DNA from 2 places in the Lysinibacillus sp. NPDC059133 genome. Region 1 is predicted to be linked to the other one. Evidence: riboswitches for the same ligand, from Rfam matches in the RefSeq annotation. Region 1 holds a riboswitch; the other holds the start of a gene.

What was found. Region 1 has a riboswitch for cyclic di-GMP ahead of ACFXN8_RS09840 (amidase). Riboswitches for the same ligand answer to the same signal wherever they lie in the genome.
Region 2: linked by a shared signal. The riboswitch ahead of ACFXN8_RS15960 (methyl-accepting chemotaxis protein) and the one ahead of ACFXN8_RS09840 (amidase) in region 1 are both predicted to bind cyclic di-GMP.

What each region holds. Positions count from the first base shown of each region.
Region 1 covers NZ_JBHZDH010000014.1:6,589-18,496, reverse strand. The annotation lists gene ACFXN8_RS09885 (aromatic acid exporter family protein) at 1-429, shown strand, start outside; gene prli42 (stressosome-associated protein Prli42) at 450-545, opposite strand; gene mce (methylmalonyl-CoA epimerase) at 671-1,084, shown strand; gene ACFXN8_RS09870 (acyl-CoA carboxylase subunit beta) at 1,090-2,637, shown strand; gene ACFXN8_RS09865 (hypothetical protein) at 2,789-3,748, shown strand; gene ACFXN8_RS09860 (YheC/YheD family protein) at 3,978-4,742, opposite strand; gene ACFXN8_RS09855 (M20/M25/M40 family metallo-hydrolase) at 5,706-6,821, shown strand; gene ACFXN8_RS09850 (chemotaxis protein CheW) at 6,848-7,336, shown strand; gene ACFXN8_RS09845 (DUF6366 family protein) at 7,658-7,864, shown strand; cyclic di-GMP riboswitch class I at 8,073-8,163, shown strand; gene ACFXN8_RS09840 (amidase) at 8,207-9,094, shown strand; gene ACFXN8_RS09835 (copper amine oxidase N-terminal domain-containing protein) at 9,768-10,679, opposite strand; gene ACFXN8_RS09830 (DUF4177 domain-containing protein) at 10,810-11,031, shown strand; gene nspC (carboxynorspermidine decarboxylase) at 11,417-11,908, opposite strand, start outside.
Region 2 covers NZ_JBHZDH010000030.1:44,251-56,158, forward strand. The annotation lists gene ACFXN8_RS15935 (hypothetical protein) at 1-525, shown strand, start outside; partial or broken gene ACFXN8_RS15940 (MFS transporter) at 597-891, shown strand; gene ACFXN8_RS15945 (alpha/beta-type small acid-soluble spore protein) at 950-1,147, opposite strand; gene ACFXN8_RS15950 (YehS family protein) at 1,354-1,848, shown strand; gene ACFXN8_RS15955 (hypothetical protein) at 2,165-2,362, shown strand; cyclic di-GMP riboswitch class I at 2,649-2,734, shown strand; gene ACFXN8_RS15960 (methyl-accepting chemotaxis protein) at 2,843-4,585, shown strand; gene ACFXN8_RS15965 (SDR family NAD(P)-dependent oxidoreductase) at 4,585-5,337, shown strand; gene ACFXN8_RS15970 (sodium:solute symporter family protein) at 5,362-6,858, shown strand; partial or broken gene ACFXN8_RS15975 (methyl-accepting chemotaxis protein) at 7,147-7,722, shown strand; gene ACFXN8_RS15980 (hypothetical protein) at 7,809-8,489, shown strand; gene ACFXN8_RS15985 (methyl-accepting chemotaxis protein) at 8,602-10,296, opposite strand; gene ACFXN8_RS15990 (copper amine oxidase N-terminal domain-containing protein) at 10,800-11,666, shown strand; gene ACFXN8_RS15995 (M23 family metallopeptidase) at 11,795-11,908, opposite strand, start outside.

The sequences.
Region 1 (11,908 bases):
GAAATTATTGAAGCGATTAAAGCATTAAATAGTGCAAAATCCCTAGCGTTTAAAGATGTTGAAAATCATTTTACGAGACGAGAAAATGACTACTACGTGTATTTTGATATGCGTGAACAGCAGCTAGAAATTATTGATAGGGTTTTGCCAAAAATAACGGCGCTTCCTGTTATAGTACAAGAGGCTGTGATCGTTGCTGACTTTTTACAAGACCTCGGTGAACATGTTCATTCAGGAAATACGGCTAGTCATTTTAGAGAGAAATTAGAGCAGGTAAAGATAGATTTCGCCCAGTTACCTTTACCGAAAAATCATGAGCAATTTTTAGCACAAGCGGCACTTTATCAATTTATTGAGGAAATGGATCGATATTTAGAAATTAAGCAGTCTTTTAAGGGGTTAAAGGTAAAGAAAAAGCGCCCGCAGTAATGCGGACGCCTAGCTTTTCATTACACTATCATCGATAAACCAAATGCTAGAGTTGAAATTACCATGATTGCGACCATCGTATAAACTACGATTTTTTGAAATTTTTTATTACTCATATGCTCGTTCGCTCCTTCTTTTCTTATAAATAGTTTATCAAATCTGAAAAATTTCTCAAGTAGTAGAGTTTTGACGAAAAAGTCTGTAAAATAGATTATGTACCATAACAGAAGGAGATGTCACCATGGAGAAAGTAGATCATATTGGGATTGCAGTCCGCGATCTAGATGAACGCATTACATATTATACAGAAACTTTAGGCTTAAAGCTGCTAAAAGTGGAAGAAGTAGAATCTCAACAGGTTCGTGTTGCATTCATAGATGCGGGTAATGTGAAAATTGAGTTATTAGAACCGATGAGTGAAAAAAGTACTATTCACGGATATATCGAAAAACGTGGGGAAGGTATTCACCATGTAGCTTTCGGTGTAACAGGAATTCGTGAGCGTATGGCTGAACTTCGTGAAAAAGGCGTACGTCTTTTATCCGAAGAGCCAGGACCAGGTGCTGGTGGTGCAGAGGTTGCTTTCATGCACCCGAAATCATCTTTCGGTGTGTTATATGAATTATGCGATAAAAGTGGAAAAGGGGATAAGTGATCAGTATGGATATGTTCGACAAAATTAATGACTTGTATGACCGTAAGACAGTAATTGAACTTGGTGGCGGCTATGAGCGCATCGAGAAGCAGCATGATAAAGGCAAATTAACTGCTCGTGAGCGTATTGAATTATTAGTAGACGAAGGTACATTTTTCGAGATCAACCCATTCATTACACACCGTACAGTGGACTTCGGCATGGACAAGATGGAAGGCCCTGGTGATGGCGTAGTTACAGGTTTCGGTAAAATCAACGGACGTCCGGTATACTTATTCTCTCAAGATTTCACAGTATTTGGTGGAGCACTTGGTGAAATGCACGCAAAAAAAATGGCAACAGTAATGGATCTGGCTGCAAAAAATGGTACACCATTTATCGGTATTAATGATTCGGGTGGTGCTCGTATTCAAGAGGGTGTACTTTCACTTGATGGTTATGGTCATATTTTCTATCGTAATGCAATCTACTCTGGGGTAATTCCGCAAATCTCAGTGATCATGGGACCATGTGCTGGTGGGGCGGTATATTCTCCAGCAATTACAGACTTCATTCTAATGGTTGATAAAACATCTCAAATGTTTATTACAGGACCTAAAGTTATCGAAACGGTAACAGGTGAAAAAATCTCTGCTGAAGATTTAGGTGGTTCTAAAGTAAACAACGCTGTAAGTGGTAACGCACACTTCCGCGCACCATCTGAAGAAGCAGCGATTGATCAAATTAAGAAACTATTAAGCTACTTACCACAAAATAATAAAGAAAAAGCTCCGCGTCAGGCACGTCCAGAGGGTGATGACTATCGTCCAGAAATCGTGGATGCTGTACCAATCGAAACAACTCGTCCTTATGATGTGCGTAAAGTAGTCGAGCAAATCGTCGACGAAGGCTCATTTATGGAAGTTCATTCAGAATTTGCGAAAAACGTAGTAGTTGGTTTTGCGCGTATTGCTGGTGAATCAGTTGGTCTTGTATGTAACCAACCTAAAGTATTAGCTGGTGGGTTAGATATTGATTCTTCAGACAAGGCTGCTCGTTTCATTCGTACTTGTGATGCTTACAATATACCAATCATCACATTTGAAGACGTTTCTGGTTTCTTCCCAGGTGTTAAACAAGAGCATGGTGGTATCATCCGTCACGGAGCGAAAATACTTTATGCATACTCAGAAGCAACTGTACCAAAAATTACAGTAATTCTGCGTAAAGCATACGGCGGTGCGTACGTTGCGCTTAACTCTAAATCAATTGGGGCTGATTTAGTATTTGCTTGGCCAAACGCAGAAATTGCTGTTATGGGTGCGGCAGGTGCAGCTAATATTATCTTCGCGCGTGAAATTGCCAAATCAGAAGATCCAGAAGCAACACGTGCAGCGAAAATTGAAGAATATAAAGAAAAATTCGCAAACCCATACGTTGCGGCATCTCGCGGTATGGTAGACGATGTTATCGATCCACGTGATACGCGTATTAAGCTAATTCAAGGGCTAGATATGTTATCAAACAAACACGAAACACGTCCAGAGAAAAAGCACGGAAACATTCCTCTATAAAAATTGTACATGCCTAGTATCCTTTGGGATTACTAGGCTTTTCTTAGTGATTTTTACGAACTTTAGATAATAAAAGATCTATTAAAAATAACAGATAATTGAAACATATCCTGTTTTCATCCGTACATATATGTAAGAGGAGTTGAGATGAATGGAATGGAAACAATTACAAAAAGAGCAAGAAATGATTCATGCACAATTAAGAACTGCTAGTAGGTTAAGTGAACAAAAGGATTTAATTGAAAGGCAAATCGAGCGTGCACAACAGGAAATTTACAAACATTCTAAAGCACTCAATCAAATTCGTTTGAAACTCGATAAGTTAGAAGGTTTTTCTTTTATGAATACGATTCGTACGTGGACAGGGCAACAAGATGAGCTACGTGCAGAAAAAATTGATGAAGCAGCTATTCTTGAATTAAAAATAAATGAAGCAAAGAAGATGGAAGTTGATTTGACAGATGATTTACGGCAAATAAACACTAAACTTGCTCAAATTAACGAACAAGAGTTGCAAGAAATTTTAAAGCAATTAAATGCTAAAAAGAAAGGCTATTTACAAATACATGAGCCTGAACAGGCAAAAAGGCTTGAACAATTAGCGCATGAAGAAATGTTAACGAAACAACTTATTATAGAGATAGAGGAAGCAGAAGAAGCTGGTGAAGCAGCACTTACTAAGCTTGGACAAGCTGCAGAGTCCTTGCATTCTGCAAGTGGTTACTCAGCGTGGGATACGTTTTTTGGTGGGGGTCTCATTGCTACACATTTAAAGCATGATGCACTTGATGAGTCCGAAAATTATCTTCATAATGCTCAAATTGCATTACAGCGCTTCCAAAACGAACTACTGGATGTACAAGATATGTCAACGAAATCGTTAGCAGTTGAAACAGATGGATTTGTAAAATTTGCGGACTATTTCTTTGATGATATATTTTCAGCTTGGTCTGTCCATTCTAAAATATCTACCGCAAGAGAGCAGGTTTCTCGTGTACAAGATGATGTACATAATACGATCTTGCGTCTACAGGATAAACATAATAAGGCAGATGGCTATTTGCAATCTCTACATAAAGAAAAAGAAGCGATCTTTCAAAATGAGATGTAAAGTAACCTGTGAAAAGAATTTCCCTCTTTTCACAGGTTTTTTCTTCGTTGTAGCCTACCCAACCATAATCCATTTTTTCTTAAAGGTAAATTCCTAATCGTTCACAAGTAACGGATGCAATTAAGTTTCTTCTTTCCTAAAATTATAGTAGGGAAAGTAATTTTTTGATGTATGTCTATTGAATAGAAATATGCTGATGACTAAAATGAAAAATAACTACATTTCAATCTTAGCCTTCATTTTGCATTTTCCTAATCTCAACAATATTCTTCCAGATCGCCCTATCAACTTTGGCAAAACTACGTATGCTTGGCGTTGTATTTACTTCAAATAATATAGGTTTTCCTTCAAGATTTATTCCAAAATCAATGCCATATTCTCTACAAGGAAAGTGGGATGCTATTACTTCAGATGCTAAAATTGAATCTTCTTTTAGAGAGTCTATTGTTTGATCTTTCTTTGTATTATCCATCATCAAATAACCTGATAATAATTCTTCAATCGATATTGCTTGAGAACCCCGATTTGAATTGACAATCCCATGATCCTCAGTTGCAAGCCTTCCGTAAATTCCACCAATTATCCATTTTCCCTTTAGATTTTGAACATGAACACGAATGGATATTGAATCCCCATTAGGGGTTAGACTTTTGACCCCCTCCTGTATAATATAAATTCCGCTTAATCTACCGTGTTTCTCATATGGATGTAGAACTTGGTGGAAATCTTCAATTGCTGCCACACATTTACTTATTTCTTCACCTTGCATGGTAAATCCGTTAAAACAATAGTGTCCATCTTTTCTTTTGTAGACTTTATAAATTGCTCTTCCTTGTCCAGCGCTATTATGTTTCACATAAATATACTCATACTTATTTAATAAATAGATTAGGTTTTCTAGACTGTAAAGTGTTGATTCTGGAATGCAGTTAGTTGTTAAAGGATTTTGTTTTAAAAGTAAGAATTGTTCCCATTTTCCAAGTCCGTTTTTCAATAAACTCACCTCATTTAGTTAGATATTTTTATTTCTTTTGTATTAATAGTGTAGTCCTCCCCACTTATGGAGGTTACTGTATTGTATGTAAATAGATATATCTTGCATGGGTGGGTGAGACTTGGTAACGCGACTAATATCTCCTATTTTTCTGTTAGAGTCATAATAAATTTACTACACTAGAAAAGTAGCATTATGATTGTTCTCAATACATCCATTTTATTGATTTCAAAATCATTAGTTTCTAATATATTTGCCCCGCTAATCTTTACTTTTAGTCATATAGACAAAAAAAGAATGTGTGAAATTGCAGAAGCTTATCAGCTGGATTGGATTGAGTTTGTAAGTCCATCTGATCAACCGATTAAATTACAGGTAAAACCTCGTATTTTGATCAAACTTTGTTCAAAATCCGAGGCTTATTTTTATCCCAAAATTGAGGATTGTCAATTTTAATCAATCTTTTTTCAAAAGTTACAGAGGCTGGGCGAATCCTTGGGGGTCAGCAATAGAGGAACGAAGGCTAAAACCATCACATCCTGTGATAACGCCTTCGTACCAACATCGTGTTGGCCCGAGCCCATGGAGTGAGCCAATAGCGTAAAGGCATCACGTCCTATGATAACGCCTTCGTGACCAAACTCGTGTCGCTGTCGCTACGTTAACACTCCGCTTTCGCACAAAAAACATCTGTCGCTGTCGCTATGCTTTCGCGCAGATAAAATTTGTTGGTCCGGCGCCCCCAGGAAAGCGCCCAGTCGGAACGGAAATCAACCCACGTTTTGCCGAAGAGCTATTTATCTAAACGAAGCATCAGTATAATTACGCTAAGAAATAATTGCTATTCCTTCATAAAATAGCATAGTTCATGTTAGCGAATTATTTCAACTCTTTAAACGTTGTGCTAAAATAAAACGTATACTATAACGTGGAAAACCACGTAAACTAAGGGAGTCCTACAACATGACAAGTCGTTTAGTAGAAGAGTTTTTTGAGCTCGTACAAATCGATTCAGAAACAAAACACGAAGAAGTGATTGCGCCGATTTTAATCGACAAATTAACAGCGCTTGGTTTTACAGTAGAACAAGATGATGCACATACTCGAAACGGGCATGGAGCAGGTAATATACTTGCTACACTAAAGGGTTCATTAGATATCGAACCAATTTATTTTACTTCTCACATGGATACAGTTGTCCCAGGTAAAGGGATTAAACCATCTCTACGTGAAGATGGTTATATCGTTTCAGATGGTACAACTATTTTAGGTGCTGATGACAAAGCTGGTCTTGCTACATTGTTTGAAATGGCTAAACGCTTAAAAGAGCAAAACATTGAACATGGTGATATTGAATTTATTATTACAGCTGGCGAGGAAAGTGGACTCGTTGGCGCTAAAGAGTTAGATCCATCTAAAATTAAAGCAAAGTATGGCTTTGCAGTAGACAGTGATGGAAAAGTTGGAGGAATTGTCACAGCAGCTCCATTCCAAGCGAAGATTTCCGTTAAAATAATTGGGAAAACAGCGCATGCTGGTGTTGCTCCAGAAAAAGGAATTTCTGCGATTACAGTTGCTTCCAAATGTATCGCAAAAATGAAGCTAGGTCGATTAGATGAAGAAACAACAGCAAATATTGGTCGCTTTGAGGGTGGTCAGGCAACAAACATTGTGTGTGATGAAGTAACGATTCTTGCAGAAGCTCGTTCAATCGACAAAGCGAAGCTAGATGAACAGACTAAGCATATGCAGGAGACGTTTGAGCAAGTCGCTGCTTCGTTAGGTGCAAAGGCTGAAGTTGAAGTGAAGCTAATGTATCCTGGATTCCGTGTAACAGAATCAGATAAAGTTGTTCAAGTGGCAATGGCAGCTGTACACAACATCGATCGTACACCAAAGCTTGGTATCTCAGGCGGAGGTTCCGATGCTAATGTTATTGCGGGCTTTGGCATCCCTACAGTAAATCTTTCTGTTGGGTACGAGGACATTCATACAACAAATGAAAAAATCCCAGTAGAAGAATTAGAGAAATTAGCAGATTTACTTGTTGAAATCGTCAAAGAGTCTGCGAAAAAATAACAACAAAAATCGAAGGATGTGAAAGCATGGAAAGTGTAAAGGCAGTAGTTTTTGCTTGTGGTACAGAGGAATATGCAGTGCCTGTGGAACAGGCGATTTCGATTGAAAAGTTAGAGCAAGTAACACCGATTCCTCACTTACCTAATTATCTTCTGGGTTTCACAAGAATTCGTGGCGAGCTCGTGCCTGTACTTGATTTTGAGCGTATTCTTTATAATCGTTCCTCTAATGCTGCAACAGCACGGATTATTGTGTTAAACACGGATGTTGTAAATTATGGATTACTTGTAACAGAAGCTCGTGAAATTCTTGATTTTGATGAGACGGTTTTAAAGCAGATGGGACTTGTCAATTATTCAAAAACTCGCTACTTTACAGCTGTGGCAAATCTTGAAAATCGTATGATCACATACGTGGACCCGAAAATACTTGTGAATTCATTAGAAGGTATACGTGAAATAATTAATTATTTGCACAAAATGCTTGAAAATGAAAAAGAAAACGTAGAGGCTTGAGTTTTTTATAATTAAGAATTAATTCAATACAATAATTTACACATCATAGTTGATGTTTTAGGCAGAATTACAAATTTGTGATTCTGTCTTTCTTTTTCCAAGTAGTAAAAGGATAATGAATACTCGATGTTGAATTTTAAGCCTATAACCACAATGTGTGGTTGATTTCCGTTCCGGCTAGGTGTTTTCCTAGGGCGTCCGATGAGCCGCTTCGACTCCGGACGCAATTATGCCAAGGCATAATTGATTTAAGCATAATTATGAATATATCTATCTATAGTATAAATAAGTAAATAAATATTTTAGGGAGGTATTTGTCACATGGATTCAAAGAAAAAGGAAACACCAGAAGAAAAAAGGGAGCGTTTAAGACAAAGTGAATTAAAAAACAATCCTACGGGTTCTCTAAATGATGGAGTAAATAGAGGAAACAGTGGGAATTTAAATGGTATGGGCTGGAAAGAGACGCTAGTATTAATTTTAGTGTTATTTATAGGATACATTACATACAAATTAATCTTCAGTTAAAGGAATTTTGACTTCCAATTTTTTGCATTTTATATTCCTAATTGCTACACCAATAGCTTCACCTAGATAATTACTTCTACGTTTTTATTCTGATATAGTAAAAATAACCTGTGTTCCTATTATTTTATTTGAAAAATTGTTAACAAAATTATGCGTTTTACCTACAGACATCTCCATTCTAACGTCGTATTATGTAAGGTAAGAAAACTACTGTAAAAGGCAAACTTCACCGAAAGGGAAGGACGCAAAGCCGTGAGTCTAAACACTATTTTTTAGTGCATGATCGTCAGGTTGCCAGGTTCGTTCTATGAGCCTCGGCAAATAGAATGGAGATGTGATTATATGGTAAGTCGTTCACTATCAAAAGCAATTATTGTTTTTATAGTAACAATTGTTAGTACGCTAGGATTATCAATGGGAAAGGTAGACGCAAAGGCCATGCAAGAAAAGGCAACTTGGTTATGGGATACGGCAAAGATTGTCGAAGATGAATCAGGGGTACTCTCATTTTTAGAAAACAAACAAGTTAATAAATTATATTTACAAATTAATAGTGATATAGCAAGTAACTATTACAAAAGTTTTATCAATAAAGCTACATCAAAAGGTATAAAAGTATATGCGTTGGATGGTTCTGCAAGCTGGGTATCAGCAGAAGGTTATAAAATGCAGGATCAGCTGTTTGATTGGTTACATACATATAATGATAATGCAGCAGCAACAGAGCGATTTTCTGGAGTTCATCTCGATGTAGAGCCTTACTTAAATAGTGGTTGGAGCTCGAACCAAGTAAAAACGATTGAATTCTATCAAGCGCTCCTTACTAGAGCGAAAGGGGATACTGATCAATTACAATTGCCTTTGGAAGTTGATATGCCATTTTGGTTTGACGAAGTTTCATACAATAACCAATTTGGTCAAGGTTTATTAGCTGACTGGGTCATTGACCAAGTGGAAAGTGTTTCAATAATGGCATATCGTGATACTGCTAAAGACATTATTAAAATAGTAGAACATGAAATAAACTATGCAAAAAAAGTAAATAAATCAATTGTTATTGGTGTAGAAACAGGAGCCTCTGATGAAGGGGAAAATATTACCTTCTTTGATGATGGAGAAGCCTATATGAATAAACAGTTAGCACAAGTTCATAAACAGTATGCCAATAAAACAAGCTATAATGGTTTTGCCATTCATCATGTTGATAGTTGGATGAATATGAAGCCGTAACAAAAATCCTCTCCAGTTAGTCGAATATAGGGTAAAAAGTATAATAAAATAAAACAGTATCTTATATTTAGAGAATTTAAGTTTGATTATATATAATCAAACTTTATAATCAAACTTTTATTTGCATATAAAAATACATCCATTAAATCTTTATTGAGATAATGGATGTATTTTTAATTTTAGTCTTCACTTTACTTAAGGCTGTTTTCGTAAAGATTGTTGCTCTTCAACTAACGGAGCAGTTTAGTTGAAGAAGGATTTATTATGGTACATCAAGAAAATCCTGTTTATATCACTTCTTAAATTAAGAGAAAGATTACTACAGCAGGAATAATTTAATAATAATTGTCACACGAGGAGACCCTTGGACACTATTTGATCCAACGGATAAAGTAAATGAGATTTTCTGGCCAACAGGTTATACTCAACAAACCACTCCACAACGATTTACTTATGCAACCTCAAACGGTAACTTGACTGCTTCATTAAAAAAAGCTGGTATTAATGCTTAAGTAGATGAGGCTGTCTCATAAGTCCCTTTTGAAGTAAATTCACATAAAATTGAAAAGACAGAAACGTTGTTAAATCAATGTTTCTGTCTTTTTCTTTTTATTTATTTTTGGCTAAAATACCCCTTTTGGGACAGTCCCATCTTAAATTTAAATCAACTACTTCATTTGTGGTCAGGAAGTTTCTGTATGATATCAGAATATATATTCATTTTTGTTTTAATTTTTACCTGTTCATTTTTATCTTCCTGGTAAACTATTGTAGCCATACCATCATCGTTCTCAAAAAAGAGTACACTACGATGATCAAAAGGTTCCATAAACGGGTCTCTATCTAAACTCATTTCGGGTGAAACATTCCCTCTTGCCTGAGATGGTTTTCCTCTTTCCCGGTATAATTGTCCAATGGCTATTGCATCGCCATCTTTGATTTGTACAAATGTATAATTTCCATCATTAAAATAGTAAGTGTCTGCTCTTCCATGAGGAAACGTATATTGGTGCAAACGATAACCATCTAATGTACCAAGTGGTATGAAATCCCTGTTGATTGGTAATGCGATAGCAGCTTTACGCGCTGCTTGAAGGTCATCCTGATACAATAATTTTGAATCAAACGAATAGTCCTGTGAGTTAACAAAAACAAATTTGCGAATGGATTCATATTGAACTTTGTACCCTAAGGATTCAGAGACAAATCGGATAGGAACAAGAATACGGCCATTGCTATTTTGAGCAGGTACATCCATTTGAATAGCCTTGTCATTTTTATAGGCAGTGCTGCTATTTGCACTTATTTTTAGATAATCTCCCTCTTTATTTTGAACTGTAGCAACGCTAGTCGTTGAGTTAAAACTATAAGAAAGACCAAGAGATGCAAGCGCTCGGATGGGAACAAATAGACGGTTATTATCCATCAGAGGATCTACATCCATCTTTATAAATTCACCATTCGCAACGATTTCTATTGGTCTAACATTCTCTTCTGATTTAACTAGCGGTCCTGCGCTTGCATATGAATAATGGAATAAACCTAAACTTAACGTTAATACTAACCCTGACATTATTTTCTTCATTTTGTATCTCCCCCATCTTTTTTCAACGTACAATTAAGGTAATAAGTGGAAAACTATAAGTAATTGTAACACTTAATAACAGATAAAAACATACAGTTAAAACAAGATTTTAAAAGAATATATATATTAATTGAGCAAAGCAACAAATATGGTTCTGGTGCAAAAACTTCAAGACAATGGAGAGTTTAAAAAGTTATCTAGTAAACCTAATGAAGACTATCGAGAAGTAATTAAAAATCACGCAAAACAAGGATGGCGTTTTGTTCAAATTTTCTCCCCTGACTTTGCAACTTCAGGAGTTGCAGTAGGGTCATACTATGAATTGATTTTTGAAAGACCTATAAAACAGTAAACAGAAAACATTCGTTATGAAAGTTTGTGAAACATTACACTTAAACTCCCATGAAAGAACTTAATCATCTTTCATTTTCTGTGGTGAAGTGCTGATTTTTGTGCTTCATGGATGGCTAACGGGGTGCTTTAGTTTAATAAGATAGACAAACCAGAAGCAATAATCTTTGAGAAAACAGCCTTTAAGTAAAGTGAAGACTAAAATTAAAAATACATCCATTATCTCAATAAAGATTTAATGGATGTATTTTTATATGCAAATAAAAGTTTGATTATAAAGCTTGATTATATATAATCAAACTTAAATTCTCTAAATATAAGATACTGTTTTATTTTATTATACTTTTTACCCTATATTCCATAGGTTGGAGAGGATTTTCTTTGTATTATGAAAGTCGACCACTATAGTCCTCAAATTTAAATTCACGAATGACTTTAATGCCTTCTTCATCGTTATAAGAAACGATAGATGGAAGGTTTACACCATTAAACATATGATTTTTCACCATTGAGTAATGCGCCATATCTGTAAATACTAGACGATCGCCTGGTTGTAAAGGTTGTTCAAATGAATAATCACCAATTACATCACCGGCAAGACAAGTAAGCCCGCCTAAGCGATATGTGTAAGCTAGCTCATTTGGTTGACCTGAACCGATAATCATTGGGCGGTATGGCATTTCTAGAACGTCTGGCATATGGCAAGTTGCCGATGTATCTAAAATTGCTAGCTCCATACCGTTTCTCTGTACATCAAGAACAGTTGCTACTAAATAACCTGTATTAAGTGCAACAGCTTCACCTGGCTCTAAATATACGAGAAGGTTATACTTGTCTTGAATGTAATTAATGATATTCACAAGCTTTTCTATATCATA
Region 2 (11,908 bases), on a different contig from region 1:
AATAAAAGCTATGAAGGTAACGAGTTACCTTCACCTCAACAAGGAAGTAGAAAAGTTGAACAAAGAGGTGAAAATAATGTAGATACATTTATAGATTTAGATGAAGGAGAAAAAAATTACAATAGCTCTAACATAAGACATAAAGATGCCAATTTTGTAACTCAAGATGATTTAGGTTCACGTCTATCTGTATATGGAAAACTACATAGTGTCGAAAATGGTGTAAATAAAGATGGAACAAGGTATGCTTATTTAAATTTTAAAACAGAAAATACTTCTGTAAATATATTGTTTTCAGAAGCATTTTATTCAAATGAATATGCAAATGGGATAAATGAGTTTGAAAGGTTTATTGAGAATATTAAAGAACTTGTTAAAAATAAAGAAAAAGATGTAATAGCAATAGCTTATGGAGAAATAACAAAGAAGAAAAAAAGGAATACAGGGGTAAATGTATCTGTTACCAACCCTAAAAGAATATTGATAAATAATATGAGTTATAAAAAAATTTTAACATTATCTTAGCGGTTACAATAAATTATATTTAGTAAACTTCTTCAAAATATCGAAGTTCAGAATTATAAAGTATGTAGTACCATTCCTATGCCACAGGAAGTGTCGCGATTGTTGGCTTTTTCTCTAATGGCATTTTCGCATTAATTAGTAGCTTCTATTCCGGTGCAAATTCTAAGTACGGCTACCAATACGATTTTTAACTTCGGTAGAGCAATTGGAGGATTTTCGCCGATCTTTGTAGGTTATATTCTTCAAAGTTATGATATGAAGGTCGTTATGATTTACTTAGCAGCCTTATATTGCATTTCCTTTACCGTAATGTTGACTCTAAAAAAAGGGACAAGCGAGGCTTTACAACCAGTTAATATTAAATAAAAAACATAAAGAACGAATTCCAATTAAAAAAGGGATTCGTTCTTTTTGAAATTTATTATTATAATAAACCTTTTGAACGTTTTTCAGCCATTTCTACGAGGCGTTTTGTAATTTCTCCTCCGACTGAACCGTTTGCACGAGAAGAGGCTTCTGGCCCTAATTGTACATTAAATTCTTGTGCGATTTCATATTTCAATTGATCAACAGCTTCATGTACACCAGGAACTAGAAGCTTATTTGAACTACGATTAGCCATTTTTCTCACCTCCTTGTGATTAGAATGGTCGAGAGTTGGCTAATCATACATGTAAAAAAGTAAAATGCGCATTCTAAATACTATAGTAAAGTAACTTTTGGAAAGCTAGCTAAAATTGTGAATGTCTCTGCTATAATAAAGTAATGCTTCAATCTTGAAGATACGATTGTTAGAAGCGCTTTACAGTTAAAATGGAGGTTTTTTAAATGACGAACAATGATATTTTAATTCGTTTAAGATATGCATTAGATATCAAAAATAAAGATATGGTTGAAATTTTTAAGCTAGGAGGCATGGACTTTACGAAGGAAGAAGTATTGAACATGCTTATTAAAGTTAATGATGAGGAAGAAGCACCAGAAGAATACATCAAATGTAATAATAAAATGGTAGAGGCTTTTTTAAATGGATTTATTACATTTAAACGAGGTCCGCAAAAGTCTAAGTCTGGTCAGCCAGAAGGACCACCACCTGTTTCAGGAAAAGAAAGCCCTAATAATATGCTATTAAAGAAAGTGAAGATAGCGTTAGCCTTAACGAGTGAAGAGATGCTTGATATTTTATATGATGGTGGCGTTAACGTTTCGAAAGGTGAATTAGGTGCCATTTTAAGAAATCCAAGTCATCGTAACTATAAAGAATGTGGCGATCGCTTTGTGAGGAATTTTTTAAGAGGGCTAACATATAAATATAGAGAATAAAACGGCTCGATACTAAACATATTCTTGATTAAAAAGAGGCGTGAAGCCTGAAGCGCTGTATTAACGTTAGTCAAGTGGGGATTTTAGTAAATAGCCAATAAATTAATCATAAACAAAGTAGCTGCAATTTTGTAGCTGCTTTGTTTATGATGGTTTTTACGTAAATATCTATAATGAGGTTAAAATTTTCTGTAAAAAGCACATTTTTCTTAGTTGAATGTAGTTGACAATTTGTGACGGAATTGTGTACACTGAGATTGACATAAAGTTGTCACAAAGATGGAAAATAAATGTTCACGAACAGAGGGGTGCTTTTATGTTTAGTTTAAAAATTTTATTAGTTGCTATCGCATGTGTTACTATCCCACTTGTTGTTGCTGCAATTATGATAGACATTTTTTATGCAGAAAAGAAACAAGTTCGTTTTTCATTACGCCGTACATCGATGTGGTATGTGAGTATGTTTGCTGTATCATTTATACCGGCAGTTTTAGTCATGACACTAAACGGATAAGTATTTTTAATAGGAATAATCATTTAGGGGTAATTGATTATTTTAAATTATAGTAGCAGCTACAATATTACGTTGTAGCTGCTTTTAACTTTTTTCAGCAGAAGTCAGCCACGTCCTGTGACGCAATTATGTCGAGGCATAATTGATTTGCTCTGAAGAGAATTGTGGATGCACCGAGAAAATTATGTAATATTATTCATTTCATACTTATAGTAAAATAGTGAAAATGTGTGTATTTTTAACTAGTGACATTGACTACTTTTACCCATTGTGTTAATTTGAGGAGGAAAAAGATAGGCAAATTTGCCGAAAGGCAGAGACGCAAAGCTACGGGTCTAAGGTATTAAATACTATGATGGCTGAGCTGCGAAGGAGTACTAGTTAAGTACATCTATTGCTAGTTATATTCTTTGATGCCTATTTCATTTGAAATAGGTTATTTTTTTGTCAAAAACATAATAAAAGGGGGAAATAATAATCATGAAGTTGTTAAAAAATGTTTCATTAAAAAACAAGCTTTTACTAACGGTTTCTATAATTGTTTTACTTTTAATTGCTATTATTACTACGCAAAGTATTAGAGAATTAAACAATCGAATGTCTGTTGATTTAGAACAAGAGTTGAAAAGTGTTGGTTTATTGACAGCTATGAATCTTGATAGTGATGATATTAAAGATTTATTGTCTGAAAAGGGAGAAACGAATGCTGACTTTAAGAAAATTCAAAAGCAACTCGATAAGATTCAAGAAGAACAAGGAATTATGAGTTGGAGCTATATTTGGGATGTGAAGGATGCAGATGGCGTTACCCCAATAGGCTATACCTCTAATTTGAACGAAGTATATGAAGCGGGTGAAATCTTTACTGATTTAGCAGATGAACATGTAAAAACAGCTAAATTGGCCATTAAAAATAATAGCACTGAGGTAACTGATATTTTCCAAGATCCTTATGGTTCATGGCGAACTGTATTTAGCCCTATTAAAGATGACAATGGCAAGCTCATTGCATTATTAGGTATTGATTATTCTGCGGATTATATAAATACCATCATTAAAACAAGTGTCATAAAACAAATTGTTCTAGCTGTGATCGGAATTTTAATTTTATTAGTTTTACTTTACATAATTATTGATCGTCTATTAAAACCGCTTAAGAAAGTAGTAAATGCTGCAAATCAAGTAGCAAATGGGGAATTAGTAAATGTAGATTTAGAAATAACGAAGGACGAAATCGGAAATTTATCTGAATCGATTAATACGATGGTTTCGAATCTACAACATATCATTTTAAATATTAGAAGTACATCTGATAACGTTTCTTCTTCTGCTAATCAGCTAACTGTGAATGCAGCAGAGACATATAACAGCGCAACAAATATTGCTCAAGACATGGGACAAATCACGCAAAACGCTGAGGTCTCAATGGTTATGACTGAGGAAACAGCTGCTGCTATGGAGGAAACAGCGACAGGCATCCAGCAAATTGCTGATTCGGCTAATACAGCTGCTGAATCATCTATTTCCTCTTCTCAAGCTTCAGAACGTGGAAATCATGTTGTTCTCCAAGTCATTGCACAAATGGAGTTGATCAATGATTCTGTTGAACAAATAGGGACAACAATAAATGGTTTACATATCAATACGAAAAAAATTAGCGATATTGTAAGTCTTATTACAGCAATAGCAGATCAAACAAACCTACTAGCATTGAATGCGGCAATCGAAGCTGCTAGGGCAGGAGAGCATGGGAAAGGCTTCGCGGTTGTCGCTGACGAGGTTAGACGATTAGCGGAGCAATCATCACAATCTGCAACGGAAATATACAATTTAATTAGTACAATTCAAGCTGATTCAAACGCTTCTATTACTGTTATGGAAAAAGGAAAAGAAGATGTAAAGGCAGGTATGGCATTTACAAATGAAGTAGGGGAAATCTTTAAAGAAATTCTCACGTCATCAGAAGAAGTTGCAAGTCAGATTCGCGAAATTTCGGCTGCGTCTCAACAAATTTCCGCTTCTTCGGAGGAAGTCGCAGCTTCTGTCAATAATATTAAGCATTCTGCGGAGCAGTCATCTGAATTCTCGTCGAATGTGTCAAACGCAACGCAAGAGCAATTGACGACCATGCAAGAGGTGAAAGAGGCATCTTCTTCATTAGGAAAAACAGCAGAAGAATTGCAGGTACTTGTAACAAAATTCAAATTGGAGAATGATCAATAATGGAAATTAATTTTAAAGGGAAAAATGTACTAATTACAGGTTCCAGTAAAGGAATCGGCAAAGCCATTGCTTTAGGCTTTGCTGAGCTAGGAGCCAATGTATGTATCAATTATATTGGTGATGATCACGAGGCAGAAGAGGTTCGTACACAAGCGGAAAAGTTTGGTGTACAGGCTATGAAATTTAATGCAGATGTATCGGATTCTCAGCAAGTTCAAGCTATGTATCAATCTATGGACAAACAGTTAGGCGCTATTGATATTCTTGTCAATAACGCTGGATTTGCACAGGCTTCAAGCATAACGGATTTAACAGATGAGCAATGGGATAAAATGATTAAAGTTCATTTATACGGTTGCTTCTACAATTGCCGAGAAGCAGCAAAAAGAATGAAAGAACGAAACAAAGGAAAAATTATTAATATTTCTTCTGATATTGGTAGTTTAGGTTGTGAGGAATTTACGCATTATTCTGCTGCAAAGGGTGGTATCAATGCATTTACGAAGGCTTTGGCACGAGAGTTAGCGCCTACGATACTAGTCAACGCAGTAGCTCCTAGTGGAACTTTTACAGACATCCTAAAGGAATTTGGCGAAAATTATGTAGAGGAAGAGTCTGCTAAATACCCGTTAAAACGATTAGCTCAACCAGAAGAAATCGCAAAGACTGTGTTGTTTTTAGCTTCAGAAAATGCGAATTTCTATACGGGACAAATATTAACACCTAATGGTGGAGTCGTTATGAACGGATAATGTGGGAAACTAAGGAGCACTACTATGTTAAATATAATCATCTTTAGCTTATACTTAATTTTTATTTATTACATTGGATATAAAGGATATAAACGAGTAAATACTGCGGAGGATTTAATTGTTGCTGGTTGGAGTATGCCTTTATCTGTTGTAACAGGAAGTCTAGTGGCGGCCTTATTAGCGGCCCCATTCTTCTTTGCAGCAGTTGGCTCAGGTTACACAAGTGGCGGCTTTGAAGGTTCAGCAACAATGGGCGGTTTAGGGACTTGTATGATTCTTGGAGCACTCATTTGGACGAAGCCTTTACGTAGATTAAAAGGCTGGACATTAGCAGACTACTATGGATTAAGATATGGCAGTAAAAAGCTAGGTGCTTATACAGGTGTCGTAATGGCGATTGCCTTCGGTGTCTTTAATGCAGCGGCGTTAACAGTTGGAGGCACGTATATCATTCAGCAGCTGTTGCAAATTGATTTCGTTCCAGCGGCAATACTCTTTGTATCATTAACAGCCCTATATTCTGTTATTGGTGGCTTATGGGCTGTAGCCTATACGGAAATTGTTCAGGGGGCACTTGCAGTAGCGGGTATAGTAGGGATTACAATTTTTATCTTATTCTATTACCCTGATGTAACATTTAACCCGGAATGGTGGAATATTAGTGAACTCTTCAATAAGGCTGGAGCAGAATTTTGGACACTGTATCTTGTGTTAGCACTTGGTGATATTCCAGCGGTGGATTTAGGACAAAGGGTAGCAGCGGCAAAAAGTCCAAAAGTAGCACAGCGCAGTATGATTATAGCTGGGACAATTATTATCGCGATCAGCTGGATTCCTGGTATGTTAGGAGAAGCGTTCAAAACGATTTATCCTAATAGTACAAATCCAGAGACGTTAATGCTTGCCTTTGCTCAAGGATATTTCCCTCCATTATTAGCAGCCATCTTTTTAACAGCAATGGCAGCGATGGGAATGTCTACTGTAGCCGCGTGTTATGTTGCGACTTCAGGAATTATCACAAAAAACATTTATTTAGACTTTATTAATCGTAACCCAGATCCTAAAAAACTATTAAGATTTTCAAGACTTATTATTATTTTAAGCGCTTTGCTAGGCTTAGTTTTAGCGGTCAGCTTCCAGAAAGTAATTGATTTAGCATATTTGGCATGGGATATTGTCTTCGTGACGATTTTCTGGCCAATCGTTTTAGGACCGTTTTGGAAGCGAGTAAGTACACCTGCCGTGTGGACAAGTATATCTGTCGGGCTAGTCTATTACATTATTACATCTTTAACTTATGTACCGAGTCTTCATATCCAATCAGAAGGATTTTTAGGTTTATTAAATGAACTGTGGCAGGCACCAGTTTTCTCAGGAGTTGTGATCACAGGTATAACAATTGTTATCGTTAGTTTGCTTATTCCACCTTCGCAACATGTTCTTGAGATGCATAAGATTGAAAAAGATAAGACTTTAGATGATGTTGGTGGTAAAGAGGAATTAATGGATCATTCAAATTGATGATTATTTATAAATGAAAATTCGGGAACATGAGGGCATTGATTTTTAATGCCCTTGTGTTTTTTTTTTTTTTTTTTTTGCATAAAAAACACTTAAAAATGGCAATTTTAGCTTGTTTTAGCAAAAAAATAAAGTACTTTGGTAATAGAGACATTTTACCAGGATAATGTTGTAAAATTTATTATTACCAAAATATAAAAGTAAGTATTCGCATAGAAAATAAAGGAGTTCAACAATGAGAAGTAGCTTAAAAATTAAAATGTTAATGGTATTTTCTATTTTACTTGTAATATGATTCGTGATATTGCTTCACAAACGAATCTACTTGCATTAAATGCTGCGATCGAAGCGGCTAGAGCGGGTGACTCTGGAAAGGGCTTTGCCGTAGTTGCTGAAGAAGTAAGGAAGCTTGCGGAGCAATCAGAAAAATCGGCGAATAGCATATCAAACTTGATTTCTAAAATAAATGAGGATACAAGCTTAACGGTGCAAACGATGAATGTAGTCACTGAAAATGTAGAAGACGGTTTACAAGCTGTTGAAGATGCCGGAAAATCATTCGAAAGTATTCTTCAATCTATTCAGGGCGTAGTATCTCATACAAAACAAGTTTCTGTAACCTCAGAAGAAATGTCTGCATTTTCTGAGGAGATTACAGCAGGAGTTATGGAAACAACAATGCTTGCGAATAAGGCTGCAAAGGCAACAGAAAGTGTTGTAGAGCGTACGATGGAACAAGAAAGCTACAATCAAGATATCCTCCATTCTATTTTAAAACTGAACAAAATGGCAGAAGATCTTGAAAAATCCGTTTCAAAGTTTGATGTAGATGTTAGAAATGCAGATAGTTCCCATAGAAATTAAGAATGAAAAGATTATCGTTAGAATAGAATTTCTATTAACATGGATGAAATAATCCTATTGATTATCTTTTTAAGGGTGGGAACTAGATGAAAACCTTTTTTCTTTTATTTCTGGGGATGATCTATGTATTACTAGCAAATTCAGTTGAAACGGCTATATTTAGTAAGATCTATTGGTTAATTGGTTTAGGGCTAGTAATAGCAGGAATTATTCGGTATGTAAAAGAACGATATATCTATATCAATGAATTAAATGAAATGAAAGAGGCGAGTGAGGAGGAGCTTATGGCTATCCCTCATACACAGTGCATCATCTCAAATGATTGTTTAAGTGCTTTATTACTAAATGAACCTACAAATACACTTTTCCTCGTAAGTAGAGAAGATTTAGATGAAAATTTGATAAAAAAAGAAATTCCATTCAATAAAATATATGAAGTAGCTATAGTAGAGGACGACATGTATATTGCTAGGACGAGCAATAACTTCATAAGTGGTTCATTACTTGGTGAAGATTTGGATATAGAAGAAGAGGAATTAGATGAAGAGGACCCTGAGTATAACACTGTGTCTCAATTGACGTTGCAAATTGTTGCTGATCACTTATCGGACCCTATTCTAGAATATGTTTTTATGGATAACAGTGAGCCTCTATCAAGAGAAGAGGATGAGTATCAAGAAGCGCTGGATTTATGTGAGGAGTGGTTTCAGAAGATCAGTGTGATTATTAAACGTTATGAGCTGGAAAGGGTACCAATTAGGCATTAGTATTAAGGGGAAAAAAGCTATCTCGAGCGTAATGTCGAGATAGCTTTTTTAGGTAGAATTGCCTCGAAATGATCGGGTGAGCCACAAAAGTGCTTAGGTATCACCTCGAACCTTAAATTTTAAATTGCTGTAATTGGCTATTTAGCTCTTCAGCCATACCAGCGAGATGATTTGCACCCCTTGAAATTTCCTCCATAGTAGCAGCTGTTTCCTCTACAGTTGCTGTTGTTTGTTCTACACCAGCTGCAGACTCTTGAGAAATAGAAGCCATTTCATCGATGGAGACATTGATGGATTCGGAATTTTGAGCAACTTTATTTAAATTGCCTGAAATGGTATTTATGTTAAGAATCATGTCCTCAACGGCTTCCGAAATTTGTTCAAATGTTTCATTTGTTTGATCTAGTTGTACAGTTCCTCTTTTTACTTCCTCATAGCCAGATTGTAGAGCGGTTGTTACATTACCAGTTTCACCTTGTATACGGTTGACGATTGTAGAAATATCAGTGACAGAGAACTGTACTTGTTCTGCAAGCTTTCGAACTTCATCGGCTACAACTGCAAAACCTTTACCGTGCTCACCTGCCCGAGCTGCTTCGATGGCTGCGTTTAAGGCCAGTAAATTTGTTTGATTTGAAATATCGTCTATGACTGAAACAAGTTTGGAAATTTCAGCAGACTGTGCATTTAAGCCTTCCACTTTTTTTACGGAATCTAAAACAATTTCATTAATGGTTGCCATTTGTTGTGTTGATTGTACCATTAAGCCTTTACCTGTAGTGGTTAGTTCTTGTACATGATTTGAATGCGCTTTTAATTCAATGCCTTCCTGTGTTGTTTCATGAATACTTTGTTGGAAAGAAGTCATTGTTTCGGCTAAATCACCTGCTGTAGATGCTTGTGTTTCAGTGCCAGAGGCTAGCTCTTGCATAGTTACGGTAATTTGCTCTGTCCCTGATTGTACTTCATTAGAAGATTGGGCCAGCTCTTCGCTACTAGCTGCTACTGTTTCGGAAACAGCATGAATTGAGCTTATTGTTTGCTTTAATTTTTCATTCATATCATTTGCGGAAAGCATTAATTGACCAATCTCATCTCGATGAGTTATTGGAAGTAGTTCGTGTTGCAGATTGCCATCCGCTAATTCGCTCATGCGCTTCGAGACAATTGTAATAGGTTTAGAAATATTGCTAGCAGTAACAATAGCGATTAGGATACCTGCGATTGTCAATACAATGCTAACAATTAGTCCAACTGTTTTATTGCTTAAACTTGTTGATACTACGTCATCTCCTACCTTAGTAATGGCATCTGAGCGTTTATCGGCCAATTCTTCATAACCAACACGAACATCAATTACAAGATTATTCATAGCTGTTAAATTTTTTAATGCTAATTCTCTATCACCTTTTTTATAAACATCGAATACTTCGGTATTTACGCGATTGCTCCATGTACGTGCCATTTCAACTAGTTCCGCACGCTCAGACGTATTTTCGTATTTCTCCACAATACCATTACTTTCCTCAGCAATTTGACGATATTCATTAAAAGTTTCTATGTATTTTTCATCACCTGATACAACATAACTTAAAGCTGCAGAGAGACGAACACTCATAGACATTGCTAAATTTTTACTTGCAGTTAAGACTTGTAAATCTTCTTTCACTAAACCTTCTGCTTGTTTTTCCATCTTATTATTAGAAATGTACGTATAGGTTGTAAAACAAACAACTAATACTATCAAAAGAAGAAATGCACTTAAAATTCGGGCTTTAAGTGTTTTAAACTGAAATATTCCCTTCATCTTTTCCCATCCTTTTATTGTTCATTTTCAATGTAGAACTGTATAAAAATCGAAATCATAATTGTTATAGTACAAATATATTTTATAACTAATTAGATATATACATAAGCCCTTTTAATGGAAAAATTTAAAAATGGTTTTTTAGTACAATAACAAATCCTGGGTTATGAATGATAGGTAGTTAAATGTATATGTCTAAATAGAAATTCTAATTTTTTTTTAATACTTTTATGTATTTATACCTAACCTAATGAAAAAAGCACTTGTTGTAAATTTTCTCTATAAAATTTGTCTAATAAGTTACATAAAAAATTTCTTAAAACGTGGCCATTCTCATATACAGACATCGAGGTGAACATTCGGAACTCCGTAAATTGCCAACCAATCCGAGTTGGCAGCTTCCATAAAGTTTTTCCCTGTATTATCCATATTTTAGATTGGATGGTATAATATATTTAGAGTTCAACTGTTTTAAAACAAGATAATTATAGGAGGAAGATGGTATGAACAAATGGTTCAAAATAATGGGCTTCGTGCTATTTGTGAGTTTTATTTGCAATACTTCAGCACATGCGGCTTCTTCAACTTCTCTTTTTGTCAACGGTCAAGCTGACTATGACTTTATTACGGTTGAAGGACGAACAATGGTTAAATTAAGGTCTCTGAGCGACCCGTCATGGCCTGTGCTCGCTTATGATCCTAAGACCGGTGTCGTCACGATTCAAAATAAAGATAAGAGTAAGAAAGTGCAGCTTGTGGCGGGAAGAAAAACAGCAACAGTTAATGGGAAGGCGATAAAATTAGACGCTGCAGTGGTAAACAAAAACGGTAGCACTTATGTGCCGATTCGTTTCATTAGCGAGACACTTGGCGGTTATGTCTATTACAATAACAAAGATAAACGGGTTATTGTCCGTACACCTGCGGGTCAGGAAGAATACGAGACACTGATGCACGGGGATCTCACGAAGGCGCGTCATATTGCGCTCGGACTAGAAAAACTCACAGAGGAAGCGCCACCTCTTCATGCTGGAGAAGGGTATAATTACTTCTATTACACGTTTCCAGAAGGAGAAGCATTGCGTTTCACGCTGGATCTCGCCGGCTATAGCGATGCTTATTATGAAGTGAATAATGAAGGTCTGGCAGTCATTAAATGGCAGAAGGATGATGTGGCTGAACGAGAGTGGGGAGCGAAGCCAACCTTTAAAAGCTATGTTTATTTCTTGGACGAGTATATGCGTGGCTTATTCACTTATGGAATTGTAGACGCTCAGGGTAAAGATACGGAGCTGGGAAAATTCCCTCAGGAAAATAGCAACAAGCTAGTTCTAAAAATTGAAGGGGAGAAACGGACAGATCAGAGGTAGAAAGCTTGTGGTAGATTAGCGATTGAGCTCGGCTAAAAAAACATAGAAGTTTTAGAAATTACCGGATATATGTAGCAAAAAAGAAGGATGGATAAAAATTATCTATCCTTCTTTTTTGTGTGCAACATTTAATTACTGTTTTGCTTTGCTTTTTTTGCTTGTCGTTCCCATTGCAATAAAGAAGGATATGGATCAAATGCCCATTCTGTACGTCCATTGAACTTATATATACCGTAGTGAAG